DNA from 3 places in the Arthrobacter sp. NPDC093125 genome. Region 1 is predicted to be linked to each of the others. Evidence: predicted binding sites of a transcription regulator. Region 1 holds the regulator's gene; each other region holds the start of a gene.
The links. Region 1 encodes HrcA, which represses chaperone genes, less so after heat shock. Its sites were predicted from a motif close to TTNGCACTCGNNNNNNNCGAGTGCNAA; they were not measured.

Region 1 (7,559 bases):
CATTGACTGAGCGGCGTGGGGATACCTATGGCGGCCAACCATCAGTGGCCGTCGACCTGCACGGACACACAGCTGTAAATAGTAGCAGAATCCGGGGCGGAAGGGCCATTTGGCGGGTTGCGGCGCGTCCCGGAGCCGCCAGTGCATGGGGATGCTGCATGGCCGGGATGCCGCGGAAGCCTGCGGCCCACCTGGAGCCAGGCGCCGGGCACAGTTCTGAATGTACTGCACGGGGCCCGAACGTGGGAGACTAGAGGTTCAGAAACGCGGCAGCAGCAGGACGGCAGGACATTGCCGGAATGACGCCGCTGAAATGCCAACAGTAAGGACCCTGCGTGTCTCCCATGGCCCGCACCGCCCCGGTGCCCGCCGCGACAGATCCGGCCATCATTCGGAATTTCTGCATCATCGCGCACATTGACCACGGTAAGTCCACCCTGGCCGACCGCATGCTGCAGTTCACCGGCGTCGTGCAGTCCCGCGACATGAAGGCCCAGTATCTGGACCGCATGGATATCGAGCGAGAGCGCGGCATCACCATCAAATCCCAGGCTGTCCGCATGCCTTGGGAACTGGATGGTGTGAACTACGCGCTGAACATGATCGACACGCCGGGCCACGTGGACTTCACTTATGAGGTGTCCCGTTCCCTGGCCGCCTGCGAAGGTGCGGTTCTCCTGGTGGACGCAGCGCAGGGCATTGAGGCCCAGACGCTGGCCAACCTGTACCTGGCCATGGAGAACGATCTCACCATCATCCCGGTCCTGAACAAGATCGACCTCCCGGCCGCCCAGCCCGAAAAGTACGCCGCCGAACTGGCCAGCCTCATCGGCGGGGACCCCGAGGACGTGCTGCTGGTCTCGGGGAAGACCGGCGTCGGCGTCGAGGCGCTGCTGGACAAGATCGTGCGCGACCTGCCTGCACCGGTCGGCGATCCGGAGGCACCTGCCCGGGCCATGATCTTTGATTCCGTCTACGACACGTACCGCGGCGTGGTCACGTACGTCCGCGTGGTTGACGGCATGCTCCACCCGCGCGAGCGCATCCAGATGATGTCCACGAAGGCCAGCCATGAGCTCCTGGAAATCGGCGTCAGTTCCCCGGAGCCGACCCCCTCCAAGGGCCTCGGCGTCGGCGAGGTGGGCTACCTCATTACCGGCGTGAAGGACGTCCGCCAGTCGAAGGTGGGTGACACCGTCACCAACCTCGCCAAGCCTGCCGCGGAATCGCTGAGCGGCTACGCGGATCCCAAGCCGATGGTGTTCTCAGGCCTCTATCCGCTGGACGGCACCGACTACCCTGTGCTGCGCGACGCGCTGGACAAGCTCAAGCTGAACGACGCAGCCCTGATCTACGAACCGGAGACCTCCGCAGCCCTCGGCTTCGGCTTCCGCGTGGGCTTCCTCGGCCTCCTGCACCTGGAGATCGTCCGTGAGCGCCTCGAACGCGAATTCAACCTGGACCTGATCTCCACCGCGCCGAACGTGGTCTACGAGGTCACGCTCGAGGACAAGAACGTGGTCACCGTGACGAACCCCAGCGAGTTCCCCTCCGGAAAGATCAACGAGGTCCGCGAGCCCATGGTGGCCGCGACCATCCTGGCCCCCAACGAGTTCGTCGGTGCCATCATGGAGCTGTGCCAGGGCCGCCGCGGCGTCATGCGCGGCATGGATTACCTGTCCGAAGACCGCGTTGAGCTGCGGTACTGGATGCCGCTGGCCGAGATCGTCTTCGACTTCTTCGATCTGCTCAAGTCCAAGACCCGCGGCTACGCCTCCCTGGACTGGAAGGCCGACGGCGAACAGGTCGCCGACCTCGTCAAGGTGGACATCCTGCTGCAGGGCGAACAGGTGGACGCCTTCAGCGCCATCACCCACAAAGACAAGGCCTACGCCTACGGTGTGATGATGACCGGCAAGCTGCGCGAGCTCATCCCGCGCCAGCAGTTCGAGGTGCCCATCCAGGCTGCCATCGGTTCGCGGATCATCGCCCGTGAATCCATCCGCGCCATCCGCAAGGACGTTCTGGCCAAGTGCTACGGCGGTGACATCTCCCGTAAGCGCAAACTGCTGGAAAAGCAGAAGGAAGGCAAGAAGCGCATGAAGATGGTGGGGCGGGTGGAAGTGCCGCAGGAAGCCTTCATCGCAGCCCTGACCACCGACGAATCCAAGGACAAGGCCAAGAAGTAGTGATGACCGTGGCCGGAATCTCCGGAGGCCGCACACATGCCTAGCGTTCTTCCCCTGGGTGACCCGGCTCCGTCGGACGGCCTGCTGCCGCAGCAGGCGGCGGACGGTGCAGCCGACCGTGCCTTCGGGCTTTATGTGCACATCCCGTTCTGCGCGGTGCGCTGCGGGTACTGCGACTTCAACACCTACACCGCAACCGAACTCGGCGGCGGTGCTTCCCAGGACGCCTACGCCTCCACCGCCATCTCCGAAGTGGACTTTGCCGTGCGGGTCCTCGAGCAGTCGGGCCTGCCTGCCAGGAAGCTGCGCACGGTGTTCTTCGGCGGCGGAACGCCAACGCTTTTGCCGGCAGAGGACCTGGCCAGAATCCTTGGCGCGGCCATAGACCGGTGGGGGATCGAACCGGGTGCCGAAGTGACCACGGAGGCCAACCCGGACTCGGTCACGCCGGAATCCCTGCAACTGCTCGCCGACGCGGGCTTCACACGGGTGTCCTTCGGCATGCAGTCCGCGGTGCCCCGCGTGCTGAAGGTCCTTGACCGCACTCATAGTCCGAGCCGTGTCCCGCTTGTGGTGCAGTGGGCGCGCGACGCGGGGCTCGCGGTCAGCCTGGACCTGATCTACGGAACGCCGGGGGAGTCCCTTGAGGACTGGCGCTATTCCCTGGAAACCGCCTTGTCGTACCAGCCGGACCACATCAGCGCCTACGCGCTGATCGTTGAGGACGGCACCAAGCTCGCCGCCCAGATCCGCCGGGGTGAAGTACCCGGAATCGACGACGACGACCACGCCGACAAATATGAACTCGCCGACCAGATGATCACCGACGCCGGGCTCCGATGGTACGAGGTCAGCAACTGGTCCGCCACTGCCGAACAGGCATGCCGTCACAACCTGGCCTACTGGCGCGGGGATGACTGGTGGGGCGTCGGACCCGGCGCCCACTCGCACGTCGGCGGTGTCCGCTGGTGGAACGTGAAGCACCCCACCGCCTACGCAGGCAGACTCGGTTCCGGGGTGTCGCCCGCTGCCGGCCGCGAGACCCTCGATGCCGGAACCCGTGCAATGGAACGGATCATGCTCGAGGCCCGCCTGGCTTCAGGACTCGCCGTCAGCACCCTGTCGGACCAGGGGAGGCATGCAGTTGCAGGCCTTATTGCCGACGGGCTCGTGGAGCCTGCCGAGGCCTTCCGGGGCAGCCTTGTCCTGACGCTCAAGGGACGCCTGCTCGCTGACGCCGTGGTCCGCAGGATCCTGCCGGACTAGCGCTGGGCCCACGCCCGCAGGGTTCCCTGGCCGAGCTTACGAGGCTAGGGTGCGCTGGGCCCACGCCCGCAGGGTTCCCTGGCCGAGCTTGCGAGGCTAGGGTGCGGGTGGGGATTACTTGATCCAGCGGAGGTTGTACGGGTACCGGTGCGGCTGGCCCCGGTTCACGTGGATGCCGGCCGAGACCGAGAAGCACGTCAGTGCAATCCAGATCAGGGTCGCGAGCACGGCGAAGATGTTGCCCACCACCGGAAGGAGCACCAGGAGGTTGGCCACGACAGCCGCGATGGTAGGCGGCAGGGTGAAGTTGAGGGCTTCCTTGGATTCCTGGGCTGTGAACGGGCCACGGTCCTTGAAGATCAGATAGATCAGCAGCGCCGGCACGCAGCCGAGGATGCCGCCGAAGTGCGACAGGGTTGCCCACTGGCGGTCTTCGCTGGCGGTCAGCGGAAGCGCATTCGCAGGCACGCCATGGTACTGGGGCCGGTCAGGGCCGGACTGGAGGTCCCTGCGGTCGCGAGCGTCGTCTGCCACGGTATGTCTTCCTTAAACGTACGTTGGTGCGGTGTTGCCGGTAGTTCAGGTTCGCGGCCGGCCGGCAGAACCGGGACGGCGGCAGCGCGAGTGGCGCCCTTCCAAGAATACTGGGTCGCGAACGCATTGGACGACCGGCTCCCCGGTCAGCGGATTACGGACAGGGCGGCAACCGCGGCCTCAGCTAGGGCACCGTAAGGAAGTCGATGACTTCCTCCACCCTGCCCAGCAGGGCCGGTTCGAGATCGGCGTAGGTGCGGACCGCCCCCAGCAGCTTCTGCCAGCCCAGCCCGATGTCTTCCTTCGTCTCGTGCGGCCAGCCAAAGGCTGCGAGGATCCCGGTCTTCCAGTCGGTGCCGCGGGGGATCACGGGCCACTGTGGGATGCCGAGGACCGACGGCCGGATCGCCTGCCACACGTCCACGTAGGGGTGGCCCACAATGAGAACATTTCCCGCCGCGCCGGGAGAGGCCATGACGGCGTCCGCGATGCGGGACTCCTTGGAATCGGGGACCAGATGGTCCACGAGGACTCCCAGCCTGCGGCCGGGCCCCGGGCGGAACGCCGCCACGGCGCCCGCCAGATCGTCAATGCCGTGCAGGGGCTCGACGACGATGCCCTCCACCCGGAGGTCATCACCCCAGACCTTCTCAACGAGTTCGGCGTCGTGCTTTCCCTCAACCCAGATGCGGCTGGCCTTGGCCACCTGGGCGCGCTGGCCCTCGACGCGGACGGACCCGGAGGCCGTCCGGCCGGGCGGAACCAAGCCTGCCTTTTTGGCGGCCGGCGCAGGAGGCATCAGCCGGATGGGCCGGCCTTCCAGCAGGAACCCGAAACCGAGTTTGAAGGAGCGTGATTTGCCGCGCCGGTCCTCAAGGGCCACAACGTGCATGCCGCCTGACTTCTCCACCCGGACCACAGCACCCACCCAGCCGGACTGGACATCTTCAAGCACCATCCCGCGCTCGACTGGAACCTCGGGCAGCTCGTTCTTGGCGGGCGCTGAAATTTCCTGCGGGCCCCAGGACTGGTACTGCATCGATAACACCGCTTTGCACTAGGAGTCGGCCGCCCGTCACAGGAAAGGCCTCCGGCGGACACGGCTCCGGATTTCGCCCGAAGCGGTACCAATGCTAACAACGGGCGGACTCATATTAGACTTGTTAGCACTTAGGGATGTCGAGTGCTAACCATGACGCCGGGCAATGCCCTGCTGGTGCCCAGGAACGGTCGATCGGAGGTGGATTGTGAGCGAACCGCGCAAGCTTGAAGTGCTGCGCGCCATTGTCGAGGACTACGTTCATTCCCGCGAACCCGTGGGATCCAAGGCGCTTGTTGAGCGCCACCACCTGGGCGTTTCCAGTGCAACCATCCGCAACGACATGGCAGCCCTGGAAGATGAGGGACTCATTACTGCACCGCATACCAGCGCCGGCAGGATTCCCACTGACAAGGGGTACCGGCTGTTCGTTGACCAGATCTCGGCTGTCAAGCCGCTGTCTGCCGCTGAGCGGCGGGCGATCCAGTCACTGCTGGAGGGCTCCGAGGATCTCGACGACGTCCTTGACCGTACGGTAAGGCTCCTGGCGCAACTGACCAACCAGGTCGCCGTCGTGCAGTATCCGCACCTGAGCCGGGCCGTGGTGCGGCACATCGAATTCGTTCAGATGGCGCCCCGCAAGGTCCTGATCGTGCTGATTGCCGACTCGGGGAAGGTCGAGCAACGTGTCATCGACGTCGGCCAGGAACTCAGCGATGATGCGCTGACGTCACTCCGCACCCGCTTCCTCACCGGCCTTGCCGGCACTCCGCTGACCCTGCTGCCCCAGCACTCGGCGGCTGTCGTCGCAGGCTGCGCCCCCAACGAGCGCCCTGCGGCGCACGCCCTGAGCAAGGCCCTCGAAGCGCTCTCGCACAGCAGCCGGGAAGACCGCATGGTCATGGCCGGCACGGCCAACCTCGCGCGGTCCAATGTCGACTTCCCGCTCAGCATCGGCCCCGTACTCGAGGCGCTCGAGGAGCAGGTGGTCATGCTCCGCCTCCTCAGCGAGATGGCCCAGGACCACCGCGGCATCGCTGTCAGCATTGGACGGGAAAACCCCTACGACGGCCTGGCCGAGGCGTCGGTGGTCGCCACCGGCTACGGGCCGGACGCCACCGCCAAGGTCGGCATCCTCGGGCCCACCCGCATGGACTATCCCACCACCATGGCCGCCGTTCGAGCGGTGGCCCGCTACCTTTCGAGGATTCTCGGCCCGTAACCGCACGGTCCGTGACCCCGGCACCCCAGGCACCATAACCAGGAGAAGATACAGACTTGAGCAGCCACTACGACGTTCTCGGAGTCTCCCCGGAAGCCACCGGAGAAGAAATCAAAAAGGCCTACCGCAAGCTGGCCCGTACCCTGCACCCGGACGTCAACCCGGGCCCGGAGGCTTCTGACCGCTTCAAGGCCGTCACGCACGCCTACGAGGTGCTTTCGGATCCGCAGAAGCGGCGGGTCTATGACACTACGGGCAACGAGAACGGCACGGACAACGGCTTCGGCGGGGGCAGCTACGCTGGCCAGGGTTTCGCGTTCCAGGACATTTTCGACACCTTCTTCGGCGCCGGCGGCACGGCCGGCCCCGCCTCACGCGTCCGCCGCGGACAGGACGCCCTCATCAGCGTTCGCATCGACCTGCGCGACGCCGTCTTTGGCGCGAACAAGAAGCTCGAGGTTGACACCGCCGTCGTCTGCCCCACCTGTGAGGGTTCCTGCTGCCGTGAAGGCACGCATCCGGAGCGCTGCGACATCTGCGGCGGCAGCGGCCAGGTGCAGAGGGCAGTCCGCTCCATCCTCGGCCAGGTCATGACGTCCGCGCCCTGCGGCTCCTGCGAAGGCTTCGGCACCGTCATCAAGGATCCCTGCAACGAGTGCAGCGGCCAGGGCCGCATCCGCAGCCGCAGGTCCCTGACCATCAAGGTTCCTGCCGGCGTCGCCACCGGTACCCGGATCCAGCTGTCCGGACAGGGCGAGGCGGGCCCGGCCGGCGGACCGGCAGGTGACCTCTACGTCGAAATCCGGGTCAACAACGACCCGACGTACGTCCGCGACGGCGACGATCTGCACGCCACCCTGCACATCCCCATGACCGCCGCCGCGCTGGGCACCGAACTGAGCCTGGACACGTTCGACGGAAAGCAGGACATCGACGTCAAGGCCGGAACGCAGTCGGGTGAGATCATCACCCTCCGCGGCCTGGGAGTGACGCACCTGCGCGGTTACGGCCGCGGTGACCTCAAGGTCCATCTGCAGGTTGAAACACCCACGAAACTCGATCCCGCCCAGGAGGACCTGCTGCGGCAGTTGGCCAAGCTCCGCGGCGAGCAGTACTCCGAGGGCAAGTTGGCCGCGAGCGGCGGCGTTTTCGCGAAGCTCCGGGACCGCTTCGGTAACCTGTAGCGGTGAGCAACCCGGTATTCTTTACGCCCGCAGGCTCCTTGGATGAGGTACGCGAGGGTTCGCTGTTCGTGCTGGACGGTGCCGAAGCGCGGCACGCCGTGACAGTCAAGCGGCTGGCCGTGGGG
Region 2 (7,559 bases), on a different contig from region 1:
GAACCTGAAGGCCGCGATGGAGTCGCGTACCATCATCGATACCGCCGTGGGGATCATTATCGCCCAGAACCGCTGCAGCCAGGACGAGGCAATCGCGCTGATCAAGTCCGCCTCCAGCAACCGCAACATGAAGCTCCGCGATGTGGCGGCCGCGATCGTCGAGTCAGCAGGCGGCGGAAACCTGTCCACACACTTCGAGTGACCGTTCCCGGAGACCAGGGCTGACTGTGTCGGTGCACATTGGAACGTCGGGGTGGAGTTACGACCACTGGGAAAACGTGCTGTATCCGCCGGGCCTTCCCGCCCGCGACAGGCTTCAGCACTACGTGGCGAAGTTCAGCACTGTGGAACTGAACGCCAGCTTCTACCGCTGGCCGCGCGATACCTCCTTTGCGAGCTGGCGCCGGCGGCTTCCGGCCGGCTTCGCTTTATCGGTCAAGGCCCCGCGCGGTCTGACCCACGGCAGGAAGCTCTATGGCCCCGAAGTCTGGATCGAGCGCATTTCCCGGTGTTGGCACGAACTGGGTGAGAAGCGTGCTGTGCTGCTGGTGCAGCTGCCGCCTGATTTCGCACGGGACGACGCCCGGCTGGACTACTTTCTTTCCGCAGTTCCGCCCTGGATCAGGGTGAGCGTGGAGTTCCGCCATTCGAGCTGGGACCATCCCGACGTCTACGGCCTGCTCGAAAGACACGGCGCCGCGTACTGCGTCATGAGCGGGGCCAGGCTGCCGTGCATCCTGAGGGCCACCGCGCCCTTCGTCTACATCAGGCTCCACGGCCCGGACCACGAGCACCTGTACGGCGGCTCGTACTCCGAGGAGGACCTGCGGTGGTGGGCGGACAGAATCCGGGAGTGGCGCGGCGAGGGCAAGGACGTGTACGCCTACTTCAATAACGACGGCGGTGGCAACGCTGTGCGGAACGCGGATACTTTGAGGTGGCTGCTGGGTGACGGCTGACTTCCCCGCGGCTGCGAAGTCCTGCCTCCGGGAAGGTAACAGATGCCGGTAACGGCCCACCCAGCCCGCGGGCTATGGCAGAGTGATGGCATGGACACGGCGTCACAGGAAATTTCTTTGTCGGGCACTCGCATCTTCCGCCTGGCCCACTGGCTCTCGAACGCCATCAACAACGGGCGGCTGAAGCTCGCGCGGCGGTGGAAGTTCGAACCCAAGACCATCGCATACCAGGGCTACGGCTCCACGGAGTGGGTCAGGGTGCTCGGCAGGGTGGTGCTGGCAAGCAAGCCTGTGCCGGGAAGCCGGGCCGAACATGCAGCGAAGAACGGCAACCAGAACATACGTGGCTGGCGCGCCTTCACCAGCGTCCCCATTCCCGGATCCGAGGTGGAGATTGAAATCGGCGGCACCGTCACGAAGGTCAGGGCGGACCGGGGTGGACTGGTCGATATCGACGTCGAGGTGTCCCTCTCCCCCGGCTGGCACACCGCTGTGCTGCGTTCTCAAGGCACCGAGCCCGCGGAGGCGAGCATTTTCGTTATCGGGCCGGAGACCAAGTTCGGGATCGTCTCCGACATCGATGACACGGTCATGGTCACCGCCCTGCCGCGGCCCTTCCTCGCCCTTTGGAACACCTTCGTCCTGAGTGAACGGGCCAGGATGGCAACTCCGGGGATGGCGGTACTGCTGGACCGGCTGATCGTGGAGCACCCCGACGCCCCGGTGATCTATCTGTCCACGGGTCCCTGGAACGCGGCGCCGACCCTTGCCCGCTTCCTGAACCGGAACTTGTACCCCTCGGGCGCGCTGGTACTCACCGACTGGGGACTGACCCAGGACCGCTGGTTCCGCAGCGGCCAGGACCACAAACGTAAAAATCTGGAACGGCTTGCCGCAGAATTCCCCAACATGCGCTGGCTGCTGATCGGTGATAACGGCCAGCATGATGAGCAGATCTACTCCTCCTTTACCCGTAAGCACGGGGACAAGGTAGCCGCCATCGCCATCCGACAGCTGTCTGTCAGCGAATCAGTCTTCGCCGGCGGGCATTCAGAAACCGGCGACCACAGCGCCTCAGCCGTCCCGTGGATCTACTCGCCGGACGGCGCAGGCATGGCCCGGCGGCTCAAGGAACTCAAGCTGTTCTGAGGCAAACCCGAGGGTTACAGCCCCAGTGGCTGCGCATCGCCGTCGGGCATTCCACCGTCCGCAACGCCCGCGGCCTCGGCAACAGCACTCGCCGGGGCCACTTCCTCCGGAACGGCGGCGGCCGCAACGGCGGCTCCTGCAGCCGTGAGGAGTCTCCGCTCTTCGAGGAGTTCCTGGAACCAGTAAAAGGAGGCTTTGGGCGTCCGCTCGAGCGTCTCATAGTCCACATGCACCAGGCCGAACGGCTGCTTGTAGCCGCCGGACCACTCGAAGTTGTCCATGAGGGACCACACGTAATAGCCGCGGAGGTCCACTCCCTCAGCCTCGCCGCCCGGGGCCGTGGCCCGCAGCGCCGTGCCGATATGGTCCGAGAGGTAACGCAGGCGGCGCTCGTCCGGGATGAAACTGCGGTTGGTGGATTTGTCCCGCACGATGATGTCCTCGAAGCTCGCCCCGCCCTCGGTGATGATGACCGGCGGAAGATTGGGATAGCGTTCGGACATTTCCTTCAGCGCGACGGACATGTACTCCGGCTTAACCGGCCAGCCGTAGGCCGTGGTTTCCGTGTCCGGCCAGGGCTCGATGTGCAGCGGCGCGCCCGGAGTGGCGGCACTGAGATCGTCTCCCATAGCCTCGGCCATCGCTGCGGGGACCGGGCTGTCACCGCCGCCGGCGGCCACCCTGGTGGGCATGTAGTAGTTGAGCCCGTAGAAATCCAGTGGCTGCGAAATCACGGCCATGTCCTCATCGGGGTGCTCGAAGGACGAGAAGAACTTCCCGAGGCGGACGAGGTCGGGGTACTTTCCGGTCAGGACGGGGTCGGCGTAGAGCCGGTTCTGTGCCACGTCCATGGCTCCGGCGCTCATCCAGTCCAGCGGATTGGCGGAGTTGGGCACCATCGGCGAGTAGACGTTGGTCATACCGATCTCCCCCGGCACCTTGGCCGCCCGCAGCGCCTGGAGCGCCAGCCCGTGGCCGAGCAGCTGGTGGTGGACGGTGGGCAGCCCGTTCGCAAAGTCCGCCTTCCCCGGCGAGTGCAGCCCGAGGGCATAGCCGTTGGTGGTGACCGTTGCAGGCTCGTTGATGGTCACCCAGCGTGCCACCCGGTCCCCGTAGGCCGCCGCGGCAATGGCGGCAAACTCCCCCAGCCGGTAGGCCGTGTCCCTGTTGAGCCAGCCGCCTGCCTCGTCCAGGGCCAGGGGGGTGTCCCAGTGGTAGAGGGTCACCATGGGGGAAATGCCGCTGGCGAGGAGCTCATCCAGCAGCCGGTCGTAAAAATCCAGCCCGGCCCTGTTCACCGGGCCGCTGCCGTCAGGCTGGATGCGGGGCCACGAAAGCGAGAACCGGTATGAGTCGATCCCCAGTTCCCTCATCAGCGCAACGTCCTGTGGCATGCGGTGGTAGTGGTCGCACGCCACGGCGGGACTGTGGCCATCCACGATGTTTCCCGGCTTGGCAGAGAAGACGTCCCATCCCGCCTTCCCCCGGCCGTCCTCATCAAGGGCACCCTCGATCTGGAACGCGGCAGTCGCCACTCCCAAGGTGAAGCCGGGCGGAACCATGGCGGCCAACTCTTTGGCGGAAGTATGCATTTGCGGGTCCTGGTTCGTCGCGGGGGTGGTCAGAAGGATAAGTTTGCCTCAAGCGGGGCGCTCAGGACATCATGCCACTCTCCTGGATCACTGAAATCACGTTGCCTGCCGGGTCCTTGAACCAGGCGATATCCGGTCCCATGCCCCGCGCGATGCCTTTGTCGTCGGTGGGGAGATTCGGATCGTCGTAGATTTTGGTGCGGACGCCGGCGGCGTTGAGCTCATCAACTGCGGCTTCGACGTCGTCGACAACCAGGTTGAACACGGTGAATGTGGCGGGCTCGTGGTTGTCTTTGGGGTAAATCATGATCCTGTGACCCTCGGGAGTTGTGAGCTGCAGGAAGCCCATCTCCATGTCCTCCACGGTCAGCCCCAAGGTCTGTCCGTAGAACTCCTTAGCCTGCGCCACATCGTTGATGCTGAAGCTGGAAAATGAACCTTTTGGCTTGAACATGGCCTTGCTCCTTTGACGGCCCGAACTCGCGGCACCTTCCAGAATGGCACACGGCTACCTGGCTGACGAGGGCCAGATCCTGCAGGAAAGCGGGCGCGCCCGCGCGGCGGGCGCACTTCGGCAGGGACGCGCTAGTGCATCACGGCCGGGCCGAACAGGAAGTCCTTGGCGTGGGCCACGGCTTTCTTGAAGGCGTCATTTCTGAGGGCAACAAGGTGCTCAGGGCCGTCCTCGGCTGGTTCGAGATAGCCGGTGAATCCGGGGCGAAGTACCCAGATGTCCCCGGTGGGCGGCAGGTAAAAGACACCGAACGACCGGTTCTGGCGGTCCTCGTTGCTCCAGATGGGCACCACGGCCAAGGCGGCCCCCGTTGCAGGGTTGATCCACTGCGCCCTTGGAAGCGGCTGCTCGTGGGCTTCAGGGTCCAGGAAGGGAGCGGTGCCCTGACCCCAGCGCTGCTCAAACCGCTCGTAAAAGGCCGGAATTAGATGCGAGTCGTATCGGCGCCAATCGCTCATCGTTTTTGTTCTCCTCGGGGATCAGAACGTCCATTGGCCCAAGGCCCGCTTTCCCACCGGACCGGCGTCACGCGAAACGGCGGCTCCACGTGCCGCACGCGCCGGATGGGAATGTCCCGGGCAGAGGCCCCGGAATTAACGGGCACTGGCCGGCCGCCGGGAGCTTTGCCGGCGGCGGAGGGGTCTCCGGCCGGTTGCCCGGTGCGCGGCCGGTCCTGCGGCGAAGGACCGGCCCTCGCAGCTGCTGTGCCGGCGCGGCGCTCCCGCCTGAGGAACTCCTGGTCATAGGCCAGGCGGCGCTTCGGGTCGTGCAGCACCTCAAACGCCTGCATGATGAGCTGCAGTTCGGCCGGTACAGCGGTGGGGTTGTCCAGGTCGGGGTGGTGCGTCCGCATCAGGGACCGGTAGGCGCGCGCGATCTCCCGCTGGGTGGCCGTCCGCGGAACGTGCAACACCGCGTAGTGGTCAGTGAAATCGCTGGACATGGGCCGGCTGCTACGTTCCGATTTCGTGCATTTCTTCCTTGCGCGCGATTTCGATCTTGCGCGGCTTGGCCTGTTCGGCGACCGGAATCCGAAGTGTCAGGACGCCCGCGTCATAGGTGGCCTTGATGTTGTCGGCGTCCAGGGTGTCGCCAAGGATCAGCTGGCGGCTGAAGACGCCGCGCGGCCGCTCAGCCACCACCAGTTCCGCGTTCGGCTGTGTCGGATCCTGGCGTTCGGCCCTAACCGTAAGAACATTCCGTTCCACACTGAGATCGACCTTCTCGGGCACGACGCCCGGCAGATCAAACGCGGCTACGAATTCCCCGTCCTCCTGCCACGCGTCCATCGGCATAGCTGCCGGCCGCGCAGCCGTTCCGAAGACCTGCTGGGTGAGCCGGTCCAACTCCCGGAACGGGTCGGTACGGATGAGCATCATTTCCCACTCCTTCAGTCTGCGATGAATAGATGGTCACCACCGGTATCTATGGTGGTTGATATAGATTTTTTATAACACCCGTGTCAAACTGGTGCAAGAGTCACTGCAGTAGATTTTCAACCGAGGGATGTACCGTGGCAGATCAAGGCGGAGACAGAGGGCTCTACGCCATTTCGGTGGTCGCGGAGTTGCTCGGCACAGGCCAGCAAAACATCCGGCTCTATGAGCGGCGCGGGTTGCTCACGCCTGAGCGGACATCCGGGGGCACCCGGCAGTACAGCGAAGCGGACCTTTTGGTCCTGCGCCGGATCGGAGAGCTCCTGGATGAGGGCCTGAACCTGGCGGGCGTGGCCAAGGTGTTGGAGCTTGAGCTGGACAACGCCAAGCTCCGCCGGCAGCTCGAACGCGCCCGCGCGCGCATCCAAAGGCAGGCCGACGACGGCGGGTAGCAGTCCCGCACGGAACTCACCTCCCCGGGGCCCGCATCCGTCCGCCGGCCAGAAGGAATGACTCTTCCAGCAGCTCGGCGAGTTCGCCGTCGTCGAGCCTTGAAAGCCGCACGAGAACCAACTGCGGCGACCGCTCATGGTGCGGTGTCCAGAAGTAGGTGGCGGGGTCTGTTCCCGCGAGGGCCTCGCGCTCCCTGGTCTTCACCGTCAGCACACCCTCGTCCCACATGCGGGCCATAAGGGTTTTCGCGAACCACGCTGGCTGGTTCCAGCTTCTACGTTCGACGACTCCGGGCAGGGCAAGGCAGACCCGGCGGACGTCGGATTGGGTGACCATGCCATACTCTCGCATCGGCTGGCATCAACAGCAACCCTCGCCCTGTCCTCCGTTCAAAGCGCGTCAGTCGGCCTGCGTGTCGGCCCTGGAAACATCTTCAGTCAGGGGCTCACCGGGAATGCGCACGGTCCGCCACGTGTCCACCGCAATCACAGCTCCCAGCACCACGAGCGACACGGCCACGGAGCCGATGGCGTCGCTTACCCAGTGATAGCCCAGGTAAAGCCTGCTGAGAGCAGCCAGGGCCACTCCGAAGCCGGCCAGGACGAAGCCGGCGGCGGTGACGGCAGGTTTCCTGTGCCGGGAAAACACCAGGAAGGCGGTCACCAGCAGGAAGTTGGAAGCCCCCAGGACGTGCCCGGACGGAAAGGAGAATGTATGGTCGGCCCCGAACAGCATGAGCTCCACGGGCGGGCGGGTGCGTTCCACGGAACGGCCTATGACCTGTGCGAGCCCGACCCCGGTGAGCATCGCGGCGGCCAGCAGGACAGGCCGCCAGGCCTGTTTGGCGAGGATCCCCCAGGCGGCAGTGACCACCAGCACGATGATAGGAAGCGCCACCGGGCCGAAGATTACGGCAAGAATGATCATAAAATCGGTCAGCGGCTCTGACCGGGTGGTGAGCAGCCACCTGTGCGCCGATTCGTCCGCGCTCGCCAGGCCGTCCCTCTCAAGCACGCCCGTCAGCGCCAGGACGAAGACCCCCGCACCCACTATGGCCAGGACAGCGGCAACGACATAGAGTTTTTTCCGCACCGCTGCGTCGACGTAGCGTTCCTCGACAGCAAACTTGTCGTGAAGCACCCTCCGCCATCCGGTCTTGCCTGCCGATCCGTTCGCCACGTGGAAGCCGCCTGTGCGCCGAAGTATCAAATGGTTTTGTGGGATGAGGGTACCTTTTTCGGCGCCGGCGCGCTGCAGAGAAACGGCGCGCGTGTCCCTTACAAAGCCGGGCAGGCGCTGTTAGCGTGGGGTTTCCCAGCCCTACGAGGATTCAGGAGACGAGATGAGCACTGAAGACACCGGCACCGGCGAGGATGGTCGACCCGACGCAGCGCGGCAGGAGCCCGGCGGCATACCCGGCTCGGAGAACGGGGCCGGGCTGGGCGCCGGGGAGCCCAACACCTTTGAACCGGAAGAAGGAACGGACGGCAGCGACAGTTCGCCGTCCGGGAGGACT
Region 3 (7,559 bases), on a different contig from region 1:
GCCCCGTTCGCCGTGCACAAAGGCGTCCACCCTGCCCTCGGGCCACTGCGCCTCCCGCACGGCGTCGATCAGCAGGGTGCTGTCGCCGGCGGGTACGCCCCTCCGCTTGAGCCAGACGACCTCCACGCCGGCGGGTGCGGCAATCGGCTGGACATCGGCGTCGTCGTCCACTTCGAGGAAGGCCTGCCCGCGGGCGCCCGGGGGAAGGGATTCGACGACGGCGGCGATGGCAGGCAGCGCCGCTTCATCGCCGGCGAAAAGGTGCCAGTCCGCCGAGGGATCCGGGTTGTAGGCCCCGCCGGGGCCGGTGAAGATCAGGCTGTCACCGGGCTCGGCCGACGCGGCCCAGGGACCTGCCAGGCCCTCGTCGCCGTGGATGACGAAGTCGATGGCCAGTTCGCGTGCAGCCACGTCGACCCGCCGGAGAGTATAGGTGCGGGTGAACGGCCATTGCTCCCGTGGCATGGTCTCGCGCACGGTCCACAGGTCAAGCGGCTCGGGGTATTCGACGCCCGGCTGCGGAAAGGCGATCTTGACGTACCGGTCCACGAAGTCGTTGTTGATGTAGTCCGCGAAGCCTTCGCCGCCTGCGATGATCCTCACCATGTGGGGCGAAAGCTGCTCCCGGCGCAGGACGGTCAGGTTGATCTGGGGGCGGGATTTCCGCGTCGCGGTGGTAGTGGCAGGCAGAGCAGTCATGAAGTAAGCCTAGCCTAAGTCCACTTTCGGACTCCCTTTTGTTTCCTTCCAAGCCTCAGTGCATCAGTGGACGTCAAGCGCGCGGGTCGGGGCAGCGCGGCATATGCGCCCAGGACGGGAGAGACGATTAGCGGCCAGGGGCAAACGGAGGAAGTTCCCAGTCCACGGCGCGGGCACCCTGTTCTTCCAGCAGGGTGTTGGCGCGGCTGAACGGCCGGGAGCCAAAGAAGCCCCGCGAGGCGGACAGCGGGCTGGGATGGGCGCTGGCCACCACCGGAGTTTCGCCGAGCAGCGGGCGGACGCTTTCGGCATCTTTGCCCCAGAGCACGGCGACCAGGGGGACCCGGCTTCCCTCCGCCGTCCGGCGCCCGGCGACGGCGGCGACTGCCGCCGTCGTAATGGTTTCCCAGCCCTTTCCGCGGTGGGACCCGGCAGCACCCTCGCGCACACTCAGCACCCGGTTCAGCAGCAACACGCCCTGATCAGCCCATGCGCCGAGGTCCCCGTGGGTCCGTGCCGGGTACCCGAGGTCCGATTCCATTTCCTTGTAGATGTTCGCCAGGCTGCGGGGGATGGGCCTGGTCTGGCCGTCCACTGAGAAGGCAAGGCCTACGGCATGGCCCGGAGTGGGATAGGGATCCTGTCCTACGATCAGCACCCGGACGTCCGCCAGGGGCTGCCGGAACGCCCGGAGGAGGTTCGACGGCGACGGCAGCACCTGGTGCCCGGCGGCCTCCTCCCCAGCCACGAAGGACAGCACCGAGCGCAGCTCGTCCTCCACGTCCGACAGGGCAGCGGCCCAGTCGGGCGCCACCAGCTCCTCCAAGGGCGTGGCCGCCATTCCGGCAAGGGCAGGGCCGTCAGCCGCCGCGGCAGGCTCCAGCACAAACAGGGGTTCCGGTTCAGTCACACGGACCATTGTTCCAGCGCGGGGCCTTCGGCGTAACGCCGCGTAAATGACAATGCTGTTATTCGTCCGTAACATGGGGGTTGGTCTTTTTCCCGGAACCAGCCAAGGAGTGTGCAGTGGCCGAACCGTTGCAGGACCATCTCACAGAGCATTCCGCCGAGCACTCAGCTGCCCAACCCGCTGGTGCGTCGGATCCCCACACGGGGCCGCGCCGCGGCTCGCTGCTGGAGGATCTTCAGCTGCGGGACTCGCCGCTGAGCGAGCGCGAGCAGCAGATCCTGGCGCTCGAGCGGCAGTGGTGGAAGTACGCCGGCGCCAAGGAACAGGCTATCCGCGAACTGTTCGATCTCTCGGCCACGCACTACTATCAGATCCTCAATGCGCTCATTGATACCGAGGCCGCCCTGGCCCACGATCCCATGCTCGTGAAGAGATTGCGCAGACTACGTACGTCACGTCAGAGGGCCCGCACCGCGCGCCGCTTGGGGTCTGACGCCTAAATCGTTAGTGCCGGACTGCCGGCAAAAGACCAGCAAGGACGTCGTTTCACCATGACCAATTACGCCCGGGACGAATTCGACAGGGTCCCTGAGGCCGCCTCACGGCAGGGCGTCCACCGGGCCGCGGCGGCGCCGACGCGTCCCCGTCTGTGGCCCATTCTGAGTGTGGGAACCGGCGCCCTGGCAGTGGGCATGGCCGCGTTCGTCCTGCTGCCCCATGCAGGGTTCGAGGCCGCAGGGCAGTCCTCTTCCGAGGCGGCGGCCGCCGTTGCGCAGTCCGGGGGCACGGCATCGGAGGCGGCCTCGGCCAAGCCGTCATCGGCCGCGCCGACTGCGGATGCCTCCAAGCCGGCCTCCCCGTCTGCTGCCGCGTCTGCTGCCGCGTCTGGCGATCCGTCCGAAGCCGCACCGTCATCGCCGGCTGCCTCCGAGGCTGCCGCTGTCGACGTGCTGGCCTCAAGCGTGGACAAGGCAGTTCCGGTCTCGATCTTCAACGGCACCCTGGCTTCCGGGCTGGCAGGCCGTGTTGGTGCCACCGTCAAGGCCGATGGCTGGACCCTGGGCCAGGTTGCCAACTGGCAGGGCGCTCCGCAGCAGACGTCGGTTATTTTCTACTCGGGCTCCGAGCGAAGAGCCAGCGCCGAAGCGCTGGGGGAGCTGTTGAACATTACGACGCTCGTGGAGACCCCGGGATTTGAGACCTCCGTAGCCGTGGTGCTTGGCCCCGGATTCCAGTGATGAGCCGGGTTACGCCCGAATAACTATTGCGTCAGGTTTGGGCTGTCCGTCTGCCTCCCGCCACCCGCCGATGGATAGAGTGAAGACAGTCTTCGCAGCGTAATTCGCGGCACACGCTGAAGTGGGCCTTACGGAAGCAATCTGAAAGTGTGGAAATCATGGCATTGGGAACCGTGAAGTGGTTCAACGCTGAAAAAGGCTACGGCTTCATCACCGTTGACGGCTCGGGCGACGACATCTTTGTGCACTGGTCTGCCATTCAGGGTGACGGCTACCGCGCCCTCGACGAGGGCCAGCGGGTCGAGCTCGATGTCGGAGAGGGTGAAAAGGGCCCGCAAGCTGAAAACGTGCGGCCCGCCTAGTGGCTGACCGTGCCACCCCGGTGACTGCCCGACGGCGGACAGGCGCGTCGCGCTTCACGACCCTCCGCTTCACGAGCCTGAGGTTTGCCCGCACTGGCTCCGTCCGCACGCGCATCATCCGCATTGCAGCGGTCGGCGCTGCCGCCGTACTGGTGCTGGCGGCATGCTCCGGGCAGGGCGGAAACGCAAGGACAGCCTCGGTCGAGGCGAGCGGCGACGGGACACTGCGGATCGGCCTGATTCTTGACAACTCCGGATCCCAGGCGTTTCTGAACGCCGCGCAGCTCGCGGCGGCCAAGCTTGCCGTGCAGGAGATCAACGCCGCCGGCGGGCACAAAGGCCGGCCCGTGGAGTTGCTGCCGGAAAAGATTGGCGGGGAGGTCTCCGACCAGGCGAGAGCACTGGTGGACGCAAAGGCCGACGTCGTCATAGGACCCACGGATTCGAGCCGGGCTCCTGCCGCCATCGATGTGCTGTCCAAAGCCAAGACGGTCCTCATCTCGCCGGCCAACACGTCCGCCAGCCTGAGCCAGTACAAGAGCGACGGCTACTACTTCCGCACTGCGGCAACGGATGTGGCCCAGTCGCCGGTCCTGGTCAAGCTGGCCAAGGACGGCGCTGCAAAGAAGCTGGCCGTTGTCCACGAGCAGGGTGCCTACGGCACCGACGTGTCGGCAGCCGTATCCTCCTCCGCCAAGGAAGCGGGGATGGAGGTCGTGACAGTGGCCGGGTTCAAACCAGGTGAAGCGCAGAAGGCGGCGGCGACCGCCGCGGAAGCCTCGCCGGACGCCGTCGTGGTCATTGCCCGCGACGGCGCGCAGGGTGCCATCGCCGAACTGCAGAATGCGGGCGTGACCGGGAGCCAGCTGATCCTGGCTGACGGAGCCTTCAGACAGTATGGCTCGGACCTTGGCTCCCGGGCGCTGGAAGGAGCCCGGGGGATCGTTCCGGGCGCCTTTCCCTCCGCGCATCTGCAGGGCGAACTGGTCGCCGTGGATAAGGGGCTCAAGGACATGACTTTTGCCGCGGAGACGTACGACGCCATCAATCTCGCTGCCCTTGCCGCCGCCGTGGCTGATGACGACGCCGGAGCCTCCGTGGCCGCCCACCTCATTGCCGTCTCGGGCGGCTCTGCGGGAGCCAGCACTCAGCCCGCCGCGGCGCCCACCGTCTGCAGGTCATACAAAGACTGCCTGGCCAGAGTCAGAGCGGGAACGCCGGTTGATTACGACGGCGAGTCCGGCCCGGTGCGGTTCGATGAGAACGGCGACGTGACGGCGGCCAGGTACATGGTGTTTACCTATGGGGCGGACAACAGGGCGAAATTGACCGGAACCGAAACGGCCGGCAGGGCACACCGTTGATCCGGCTCCACCCAAAGTGTGTCCGCTGATCGCTGAGAGCGAAGCGGCCCTGGAGGACCGGGGGTTTTCAGGCCGACTGCTTGCACTCTCCCCGGGGGAGTGCTAATTATTGATTAGCACTCCTGCGTATCGACTGCTAACTCATCGCCCGGTTTAGGCCGCAAGCGGGGTCAGCGGCCGTGCACGGAGCGAAAGAAACACCTGGTTGGGGTGAGATCGGGACTGCCGGCATACAGAGGCCGTCGGGAACGATCGTCCGTCGCGGGCACCGCAGCGAGGTTCATTCTTAACGACTGTCCCGAAAGGACTACTGCCGTTATGGCCAAGATCATTGCATTTGATGAAGAGGCACGCCGCGGTCTTGAGCGGGGCCTGAACACCCTCGCCGACGCCGTCAAGGTCACCCTCGGCCCGCGTGGACGCAACGTCGTCCTCGAAAAGAAGTGGGGCGCCCCCACGATCACCAACGATGGTGTGTCCATCGCCAAGGAGATCGAGCTGGACGACCCTTACGAGAAGATCGGCGCCGAGCTGGTCAAGGAAGTTGCCAAGAAGACGGATGACGTCGCTGGCGACGGCACCACCACGGCTACCGTGCTGGCCCAGGCCCTGGTCAAGGAAGGCCTGCGCAACGTTGCAGCCGGCGCTGACCCGCTGTCCCTCAAGCGCGGCATCGAGAAGGCCGTAGAGGCCGTCACGGTTGAGCTGCTGGCCTCCGCCAAGGAAATCGAAACCAAGGAAGAGATCGCCGCTACGGCCTCCATCTCCGCCGGTGACGACGAAATCGGTGCCCTCATCGCCGAAGCCCTGGACAAGGTCGGCAAGGAAGGTGTCATCACGGTCGAGGAGTCCAACACCTTCGGCCTGGAGCTCGAGCTCACCGAAGGCATGCGCTTCGACAAGGGCTACATCTCCGCTTACTTCGTCACGGACACCGAGCGCCAGGAAACGGTCCTTGAGGACCCGTACATCCTGATCGTCAACTCCAAGATCTCCAACGTCAAGGAACTGGTTGCTGTCCTCGAAAAGGTCATGCAGTCCAGCAAGCCGCTGCTGATCATTGCCGAGGACATCGAGGGCGAGGCCCTGGCCACCCTGATCGTCAACAAGATTCGTGGCACCTTCAAGTCTGTTGCCGTCAAGGCCCCGGGCTTCGGCGACCGCCGCAAGGCCCAGCTGGCCGACATCGCCATCCTCACCGGTGGCCAGGTCATCGCCGAGGAAGTCGGCCTGAAGCTGGAGACCGCCGGTCTTGAACTGCTGGGACGTGCCCGCAAGGTTGTTGTCACCAAGGATGAGACCACCATCGTTGAAGGCGCCGGAGACGCCGACCAGATCGCCGGCCGCGTTTCCCAGATCCGCGCCGAGATCGAAAACTCCGACTCCGACTACGACCGCGAGAAGCTGCAGGAACGCCTGGCCAAGCTGGCCGGCGGCGTTGCAGTCATCAAGGCCGGTGCCGCCACCGAAGTTGAGCTCAAGGAACGCAAGCACCGCATTGAGGACGCTGTCCGCAACGCCAAGGCTGCTGTTGAAGAAGGCATCGTCGCCGGTGGTGGCGTTGCACTGATCCAGGCAGGTCTCAAGGCGTTCGCCAACCTGAACCTGACCGGCGACGAAGCGACCGGTGCGAACATCGTCCGCGTTGCCATCGACGCTCCGCTGAAGCAGATCGCCTTCAACGCAGGCCTCGAGCCTGGCGTTGTCGTTGACAAGGTCCGTGGCCTGCCCGCAGGCCACGGCCTGAACGCTGCAACCGGCGAGTACGTCGACCTGCTGGCTGCCGGCATCAACGACCCCGTCAAGGTAACCCGCTCTGCCCTGCAGAACGCGGCTTCCATTGCCGGACTCTTCCTCACCACCGAGGCCGTCGTGGCCGACAAGCCGGAGAAGAACGCTCCCGCCATGGGCGGCGGCGACGAGATGGGCGGCATGGGCGGTTTCTAACCACCCCTCCCATCGCTGAGGGAGTCAGCGAACACGCGTAAGCGCGGCGGCGGTCCTATCTTCGGATGGGCCGCCGCTGGTCTTTAACCACCGGACGCCGGACTTAAACGGCTGCTGGCCCTGACGGGCTGCCGGCCTATAACAGTGCAGGCGGTTACAGGGCGGACTTCCAGTGTCGGCCCAGTCTGGCAGGATGGATTTGTGACGATTACAGCAGCGGCCGACGGTTCGGCTTTAGGAAATCCCGGCCCGGCCGGATGGGCCTGGTACGTGAACGACGATTGCTGGCGGGCCGGAGGATGGCCGCACGGCACGAACAACCAGGGCGAGCTGATGGCCGTGCTGGACCTGTTCCGTTCCACGGCGCACATCCCCCAGGAGGATTTGCGGATCCTGTGCGACAGTCAGTACGTCATCAATTCCGTGACCAAATGGATGCCGGGATGGAAGCGCAAGGGATGGCGCAAGGCCGACGGCAAGCCGGTGCTGAACGTGGACCTGCTCAAGGAAATCGATAAAGAGCTTGTCGGCCGCAAGTACACGTTCGAGTGGGTGAAAGGCCATGCCGGCCACGACCTCAATGAGGCCGCCGACGAACGTGCCCGGGCCGTCGCCCTGGCCTACCAGCAGGGCGTCGCAGCCCGGTCCGGCCCCGGCTTCCGCGGAGCGGCTGCGCTGGAACAGGACGACGACGCCCTGGAGCAGGACGAGAGTGAAGAGCTGGACCTGTTCGGTGGCCTTGGAAGCGGGCTTTCCCTCAGCGCCGAACATAACCGCCGTGATCCCAGCGGCCGGGCCGACGCAGGTGCGAACGCCCCGGCAATGGCAAGCGGTGCGGTGCCGGCAAACGGCAGCCTGGCGGCCAGCAGCGGTGCAATGGCAAACGGCAGGGCATTGGCAAGTCGCGGCGTAGTGTCTAACGGCAGCGCAGTGGCAAACGGCGGCGCAGCGGCTAACGGCAGGACAGTGGCCAACGGCAGTGCAGCGGCGGGCAGCGGGCTGCCTGAGGAGCTGGACCTTTTCAGCGAACTGGATGCGG

Region 2: the regulator HrcA is predicted to act here: its motif matches at 5,665-5,691, upstream of ACIP9X_RS21135 (Hsp20/alpha crystallin family protein).
Region 3: the regulator HrcA is predicted to act here: its motif matches at 4,687-4,713, upstream of groL (chaperonin GroEL).

Annotation. Positions count from the first base shown of each region.
Region 1 covers NZ_JBIVOQ010000005.1:240,135-247,693, forward strand. The annotation lists gene lepA (translation elongation factor 4) at 336-2,189, shown strand; gene hemW (radical SAM family heme chaperone HemW) at 2,226-3,455, shown strand; gene ACIP9X_RS12755 (DUF4870 domain-containing protein) at 3,570-3,989, opposite strand; gene ACIP9X_RS12760 (DUF3097 domain-containing protein) at 4,174-5,028, opposite strand; gene hrcA (heat-inducible transcriptional repressor HrcA) at 5,237-6,250, shown strand; gene dnaJ (molecular chaperone DnaJ) at 6,307-7,434, shown strand; gene ACIP9X_RS12775 (16S rRNA (uracil(1498)-N(3))-methyltransferase) at 7,437-7,559, shown strand, end outside.
Region 2 covers NZ_JBIVOQ010000020.1:31,099-38,657, forward strand. The annotation lists gene ACIP9X_RS21100 (ANTAR domain-containing protein) at 1-202, shown strand, start outside; gene ACIP9X_RS21105 (DUF72 domain-containing protein) at 228-959, shown strand; gene ACIP9X_RS21110 (App1 family protein) at 1,050-2,108, shown strand; gene ACIP9X_RS21115 (GH1 family beta-glucosidase) at 2,123-3,700, opposite strand; gene ACIP9X_RS21120 (VOC family protein) at 3,762-4,154, opposite strand; gene ACIP9X_RS21125 (hypothetical protein) at 4,286-4,672, opposite strand; gene ACIP9X_RS21130 (J domain-containing protein) at 4,669-5,157, opposite strand; gene ACIP9X_RS21135 (Hsp20/alpha crystallin family protein) at 5,168-5,590, opposite strand; gene ACIP9X_RS21140 (MerR family transcriptional regulator) at 5,728-6,042, shown strand; gene ACIP9X_RS21145 (MmcQ/YjbR family DNA-binding protein) at 6,059-6,379, opposite strand; gene ACIP9X_RS21150 (phosphatase PAP2 family protein) at 6,443-7,222, opposite strand; gene ACIP9X_RS21155 (hypothetical protein) at 7,386-7,559, shown strand, end outside.
Region 3 covers NZ_JBIVOQ010000006.1:230,154-237,712, reverse strand. The annotation lists gene ACIP9X_RS13965 (siderophore-interacting protein) at 1-699, opposite strand, end outside; gene ACIP9X_RS13960 (uracil-DNA glycosylase) at 827-1,618, opposite strand; gene ACIP9X_RS13955 (DUF3263 domain-containing protein) at 1,726-2,109, shown strand; gene ACIP9X_RS13950 (LytR C-terminal domain-containing protein) at 2,161-2,847, shown strand; gene ACIP9X_RS13945 (cold-shock protein) at 3,006-3,209, shown strand; gene ACIP9X_RS13940 (ABC transporter substrate-binding protein) at 3,323-4,573, shown strand; gene groL (chaperonin GroEL) at 4,892-6,520, shown strand; gene ACIP9X_RS13930 (RNase H family protein) at 6,722-7,559, shown strand, end outside.